2 regions of the Mycobacterium toneyamaense genome follow, and region 2 is predicted to be linked to the other one. Evidence: predicted binding sites of a transcription regulator. Region 2 holds the regulator's gene; the other holds the start of a gene.
What was found. Region 2 encodes LexA, which represses DNA repair genes until DNA is damaged. Its sites were predicted from a motif close to CGAACANNTGTTCG; they were not measured.
Positions count from the first base shown of each region.

Region 1 (3,408 bases), 470 kb from region 2:
CATCGCTGCCCCGATACTCAACTTGCTGCCGTTCGCGGCGGTGCCGGCACCGGTGTCCGCGACGCCCACGCCGACGGCGGCCGTGTCGACCGGTCCTGTCGCGCCCACCGCGACCGTCTCCGACCCGGTGACGCCATCTCTCAAGGCGACACACTACGGGCGGGTGTCGCCGACGTTGCGGACATCGAAGCGCGCAGCGACGGCGTCGGATACGACCGGTGACGACGTGGCAGGGCAGTTCAAACCGACAGGGCGGCAGTCGGTGCGGCATGGGCCGATCACGGCTGCCGGCCAATCCCAGGATCGGAATGCCGGCGGCCAGAATGCCGGATCGCAGGCAGGCCTTTCGAAGGGAACCGGCAAGGCGGGGGCATCGCCGTCGCGTAGCTCGAAGCTGGGCCACGGCAGCCGGTCGGTTCGCGATCACAAGGGCAACTCCTAGGCGCGGTTCGTTTCGGCGTGGACGTAAGCGGCACGACGTAGGTGGCGGCGGCGCGTGCGGTACCGCCGCCGTGGTTGGTCGGCGTGGCCTTCCGGCGCCGTTGGGCGCCGGGTCAGCTTGTGGGACTGTCGCTTTCGCCGCCCTCGTCGCCACTCTCGGCCGGGTAGAGCGTCGGGTGGTGAGACTGGTTCGTCCTGGGTTGGCCGACGTCGAGTAGTGGTGGTGGGGTCCAGTGGGTGCGGCCGTCGGGGCCCATGGTGGTGCTCCAGCCTCCGGTGTCGACCAGGCGATTGTCGCGCCCGCACGCCAGGGTCATAGTGTCGACGTTGGTCAGGCCGTCATCGCGCCAGTTGGTGACGTGATGCGCCTGGCTGCGGGAGGCGGGGGCGGTGCAGTTCGGTCTGGTGCAGCCGTGGTCCCGGCCGAACAACGCCAACCGCTGCGCGGTGCTGGCGGTGCGGGCCGCCCGACCCAGATAGAGCGGTTGGCCGGTGTGCTCGTCGAAGACGGCGAGGTAGTTGTCTGAGCCTTGGGCGGCCATCCGGATCAAATCCCTGATCGGCAGTTTCGTGCCGGTGTGGGTGAGCGCCACCCCGGTGCGCTTCTCCAGGTCGGTGACGGTGCAGTTGGCGACCACCGCGACCGGGAACCCGTTGTGCACCCCCGAGGTCCCGGTGGCGAGCATCATCCGGCCCACGAACGTGAACGCGTCGTACTGGCGCTGCGCGAGGGTGCGGGTATCCGCATCGATCTGCTCTTGGGTCGGGGTACCCGAGTAGCAGGGCTGCGGATCGGCCGGGTTGCACATGCCCGGGGCGGCGTACCTGTCGAACAACACCTCCCAGTAGGCCCGCCCCTCCGGATCGAGTTGGGCGGTGACGTCGGTACGGCCGTCGGGCCGCTGCTTACCCATCACGAACGAGCGTTTGGGGTCGGGTTCGTCGTCGTCGGGTTCGGGCCCGTCCTGATCCAACTCGTACAAAAGTTTCTGCGCGGCGCGGCGCAAATCCTCGGGGGTTTTGACCCGAGCGTCGGCCACCAGATCCGCCTCACACTGGGCCATGGTGATCGGGTCGGCTGCCCACAGCGGCAGCTTGCCGAAGAACCAGGTGATCACCTGTACGTGCTCGGCATTGATCGCACCCTCTGCCAGGGCGGCGGCCACCAGTTCCCACACCGGGCCGAGCGCCTCCCCGGTAATCGCGGACCGCGGGCCCAGGTGGTCGCAGTCCCGTACCCGGCGGCGGGCTTCCTCCCGGCTGATCCGGTGCCGGACATGCAGCACCTCAGGCCAATCCTTCGCCCCGATCTCCTTGGCCGTCGCCCGCGTCTGCGCAGCAGCCAGGATCCGGTGATCGACCGCCTCGGCCGCGCACCTCAACGTTTCCCGTCGCGACTGCAACTCCAACAATGTCCGCACATCCAGGCCGGTGTAGTCCAGGGCTGCGAGCCGGGCCTGCGCAGACTCGTAGGCGGCGTAGGCCTCCTCGACGGCGGCTGGATCGGTCAATCCCATATTCGAACAATAGTTCGAAGGTCCGACAAGAAATGGCCTGGAATGTGACGCTAGTTACCCACTGTGACCAGTGCAAACAAAGTGACCAAAGTTTTTTCGGGACCCGCGGTAGCCCCGACATGTGACCCGAGGCAGCCACGTGCACGGCCCGTGCCCCCAGCGTGAAACAATTGCAGCCCGTGAAGACCTTCGATGCGCTATTCGCCGAGCTCAGTGAGCGAGCGAAGACCCGGCCGGCCGGCAGCGGCACCGTCGCGGCGTTGGACGCCGGGGTGCATCATCTGGGCAAGAAGATCATCGAAGAAGCCGGCGAAGTGTGGATCGCCGCGGAACACGAGAGCGATGACGAGCTGGCGGGCGAGATCAGTCAGCTCCTGTACTGGACGCAGGTATTGATGATCAAGCGCGGCCTGACCCTCGACGACGTGTACGGCAAGCTGTGACCGGCGCATCGTCCAACGGCCTCCTGCGCGTCGCCGTTCCGAACAAGGGCGCACTGAGTGAGTCGGCCGCCCACATCCTGTCCGAGGCCGGATACCGTCGCCGCACCGATCCGAAGGATCTGACGGTCGTCGACCCGGCGAACAAGGTCGAGTTCTTTTTCCTGCGGCCCAAGGACATTGCCATCTACGTGGGGTCCGGGCAGCTGGACTTCGGCATCACCGGTCGCGACCTCGCTGCCGAGTCGATGGCCCCCGTCAGCGAGCGGTTGGCCCTGGGTTTCGGATCCTCGACGTTCCGCTATGCCGCGCCAAAGGGACGGGACTGGACGGTCGCCGATCTGGCCGGCAAGCGCATCGCCAGCGCCTACCCGAACCTGGTGCGGAAAGACCTGTCCGACAAGGGGATCGAAGCCACCGTGATCCGCCTCGACGGCGCCGTGGAGATCTCGATCCAGCTCGGCGTGGCCGACGCCATCGCCGACGTCGTCGGATCCGGCCGCACTCTGGCGCTGCACAATTTGGTGGCCTTCGGTGAATCGCTGTGCGATTCGGAGGCGGTGCTGATCGAGCGCGCCGATGTCGCACCGGACCCGGCCCGCGACCAGCTCGCGGCCCGCATCCAGGGTGTGGTGTTCGGGCAGCAGTACCTGATGCTCGATTACGACTGCCCCCGCAGCGTTTTGGAGCAGGCAACGGCCATCACGCCGGGTCTCGAATCGCCGACCATCGCGCCCCTGGCTGACGCAGACTGGGTTGCGGTGCGTGCCCTGGTGCCGCGGCGGCAGGTCAACGCCATCATGGATGAGCTGGCGGCCATCGGGGCCAAGGCGATCCTGGCGTCCGATATCCGGTTCTGTCGCTTCTGACCCGTGCCGGTGTTAGCGTCCCCGTAAGGTCTGCATCCTGACGGAGGTCAAGTGACACAAGCACTGATTCTGCTGTTCGCCTTACTCATCGGTGTAGTCGCGGGCCTGCGGGCGCTGACTCCGCCCGCGGTGGTGGCCTGG
Region 1 is NZ_AP040333.1:2,207,705-2,211,112, forward strand. It holds gene ACZ5IQ_RS10665 (hypothetical protein) at 1-442, shown strand, start outside; gene ACZ5IQ_RS10670 (HNH endonuclease signature motif containing protein) at 555-1,958, opposite strand; gene ACZ5IQ_RS10675 (phosphoribosyl-ATP diphosphatase) at 2,120-2,401, shown strand; gene hisG (ATP phosphoribosyltransferase) at 2,398-3,267, shown strand; gene ACZ5IQ_RS10685 (DUF4126 family protein) at 3,319-3,408, shown strand, end outside.
Region 1: the regulator LexA is predicted to act here: its motif matches at 1,962-1,975, upstream of ACZ5IQ_RS10670 (HNH endonuclease signature motif containing protein).

Region 2 (3,408 bases):
GGAACGCCAAGACCAAGGCGTTCACCACCACGCCGGCCGACCTGGCCGGCCAGCTGACCGGCCTCGACGTGCCGGGCGACGCGACGACGGCCATCGCCGCCGCACGACGGGCAGCCGGCGGGCCGCAGGGCACCCTCGGAGACGAGCAGGGTGCCCAGTACAAGGTCGGCGACGGCGTGGCACAGAACTTCGCCGGCGGCACCATCTTCTATTCACCGGCGACCGGTGCGCACGCGATCACCGGCGACGTACTGGCCAAATACCGCGCGGCCGGCGGCCCGCAGGGCGATCTCGGATTCCCGGCGAGCAACGAGACCGACGGCGGCATCTCGCCCACGAGCCGCATCGCCACGTTCGCCGCCGCCGACAACCCGGCGATCTTCTGGACGCCCGAGCACGGCGCGTTCGTCGTCCGCGGCGCGATGAACGCGGCGTGGGACAAGCTCGGTGGCGCGACCGGCAAGCTCGGCGCGCCGACCGCCGATCAGACCGTCAGCGGCGACGTCGTCAGCCAGAAGTTCACGGGCGGTTCGATCTCGTGGAACAAGTCCAGCCGTGCGTTCAGCACCGAGCCGGCAGAACTGGCGTCGCAACTGAGCGGCCTCCAGGTGCCCAGTGTCGATCTGCCGGGTGGCGTGACCTCGCAGGCCGATGAGTCCGGCAAGTGGTACCAGTTCCACTGGTGGTGGCTGCTGGCGATCATCCCGCTGTTGCTGGTGGTGGTCGGCATCGTGATCGCGGCACTGCTGCGGCGCCGGCGGAATGCCGGTCAGGACGCCATCGACGACCAGGACGCGTACGACTACGACGACCACGAGTTCGGCGACGGCGAGTACGGCGACCCGCAGTATGCCGATGGCGGCGCCGACAGCGAGTACGGCGACGAGTACGCGGCCGAGGACCAGCAGTTCGACAACCCGCACGGCGGCCCCGCGTTCCAGAGCAACCCTGATGTCATCGACACCGCGCCGACGGTGTACCCGGATTTCACGGCCGAACAGCCCACTGAAACGCCGGCCGAGACGGCCGAGGGTGAGCGGTCCGAGGAGGTGCCCGAGGCGCAGGCCGAAGCCGAGGCCCAGCCGGTGGACGCGGCCGAGCCCACCGAGCCGGAGCCGGAGCCGGACGCCGACGAATCCGCCGACGAGCCGACGACATCGGTGCAACTGCCCGACGCCCTGCGTCGCGGCGGTGCGGCGGCAGGCCTCACCGCGGCCGGGTTGGCGGGCTTCGCGGGCCTACGGCCCCGGGACCCCGGCGACCGCGTCTGGGCAGCGCCGGCCGACGGCCGCGACGCCGACGCCCAGGCCGGTGACGAGTGCGCGCCCGAGCCGCAAGAACAGGCCCCCGAGGTCGAGGCGGCTGAGACACCGGCAGCGGAACCGGCCACCGAGACGCCCGTGGACGAGCCTCCTGTGCACGAGCCGCCTGCGGTCGCGACACCGCCGGAGGAGACGGTGGTGGCCGGTCCCGCCAGCGGCAGACACCATGCGCTGGGGGCCGAGGAACCCGAGACCGCGCAGATGTCGTTCCGCGTGGCCACCGGTGCCGAGCCGCCCGAGGGCTATGACATCAAGGCCAATACGGAGTCGGGTTTGTACTGGGTGCCGGGGTCTCCCGGATATGCCGAGGCGCCTGTCCAAATCTGGTTTGCCAGTGAGGAATTCGCGGTCACCAACGGGTTCATCCGCGGCTGACCGGAGTCACGACTGAGCCCCGCTGCGAGCGACTGCAGCGGGGCTCATCTGTAGGTCTGGCCGGCGTCAGATCTTGCGGATGACGGTCACGACCTTGCCGAGTACGACCGCGTCGTTGCCCGGGATCGGATCGAACGCCGGGTTGTGCGGCATCAGCCACACCTGGCCCTTCGTGCGCTTGAAGGTCTTCACCGTGGCCTCGCCGTCGATCATCGCCGCGACGATGTCGCCGTTGTCGGCCACGTTCTGCTGCCGCACGACGACCCAGTCGCCGTCGCAGATCGCGGCGTCGATCATCGACTCGCCGACGACCTTCAGCAGGAACAACGAGCCCTCGCCCACGAGTTCGCGGGGGAGCGGGAAGACGTCTTCGACGGCCTCTTCGGCCAGGATCGGGCCACCGGCCGCGATCCGGCCGAGCACCGGGACGAAGGTCGGCTCGGGCAGCGCGTCCGAACCGGCGACATCGGTGGTGATGGTGGCTCCGGTCGAATCGTCCGCGCCGCGCACGTCCACCGCGCGCGGGCGGTTCGGGTCACGGCGCAGGTAGCCCTTCTTCTCCAATGTGCGCAGCTGGTGGGCCACCGACGATGTCGAGGTGAGACCGACGGCGTCACCGATCTCCCGGATGCTGGGCGGATAACCGCGCGTGGTGACCGAGGTGCGGATGACATCGAGGATGGTCCGCTGGCGCTCGGTGAGGCTGCTGGACCGTCCGCCTGCCTGGGTGTCCGGGGTATCGGTGCTGTCGCTCATGGAGACGAATCTAGCCCAGCGCACCCGATTCATCAAACATGTGTTCGAGATCGGGCGGCTCGGCGTGTCGCGGGCGTGATCCGGTGGTGACGTCGTGAAAGGGGTGGCGGAGTCGGGGTACGGAACTTGTCGGTGGGTGGTCGTATCGTTCGCAACAGTTCGATCACATGTTCTACCCTTCGAACATTTGGGCGATATAGTCGAACACAAGAGCGATCGAACCTATGTACGAACTCCTGAGAGGAACCGACATGACCGTCATCACCCGCGAATACCCGACCGACGTCGTCGTCCGCACCGTGCCTCGGCGTTCAGATGTCAACCGGCACCGCCAGGCCCGGCTGCGGCCGGCCGGCGCGCGTCCCTCGGGCGCGGCCTTCCGGCACCGGGGTACGGGCGTGCTGACGTCGCGTGCCTCGCACCGCCGCAATCCGATCACCCCGTTGACCACGGTGATGCTGGCCCTGGTCGCGGCCGGGATCACGGTGTGGCTGGGTCTGGTGGCGCAGTTCGGCGAAGCGGTCCAGCCGACTTCTTCGACGGCCTCCGTGCCCGCGCAGCTCGCGGTGGTCCGGGTGCAGACGGGGGAGTCGATCCAGCAGGTCGCGCGGCGGGTGGCGCCCGACGCGCCGGTCAGTGCCGTCGTCGACCGCATCAAGGAGCTGAACAAGCTCCCGTCGGTGGCCCTGAACGCCGGGCAGACGCTGATCGCGCCGGTCGGCTGAGGACAGTCCGTGCGCGCGTCGATCGGCACGGCGCCCGGCCGCGTCAGAGCGGCACGGGTAGGCTCGAGACCGTTCGAAACGGTCGATTGTCGGTGCGGCGAAGGAGCGGTGATGCACTGTCCGTTCTGCCGGCATCCGAACTCGCGTGTAGTCGATTCACGAGAAGCTGACGAAGGGCAGGCGATTCGGCGTCGCCGGTCATGCCCGGAGTGCGGTCGCCGGTTCACCAC
Region 2 is NZ_AP040333.1:2,679,544-2,682,951, forward strand. It holds gene ACZ5IQ_RS12935 (LGFP repeat-containing protein) at 1-1,697, shown strand, start outside; gene lexA (transcriptional repressor LexA) at 1,764-2,453, opposite strand; gene ACZ5IQ_RS12945 (LysM peptidoglycan-binding domain-containing protein) at 2,705-3,178, shown strand; gene nrdR (transcriptional regulator NrdR) at 3,290-3,408, shown strand, end outside.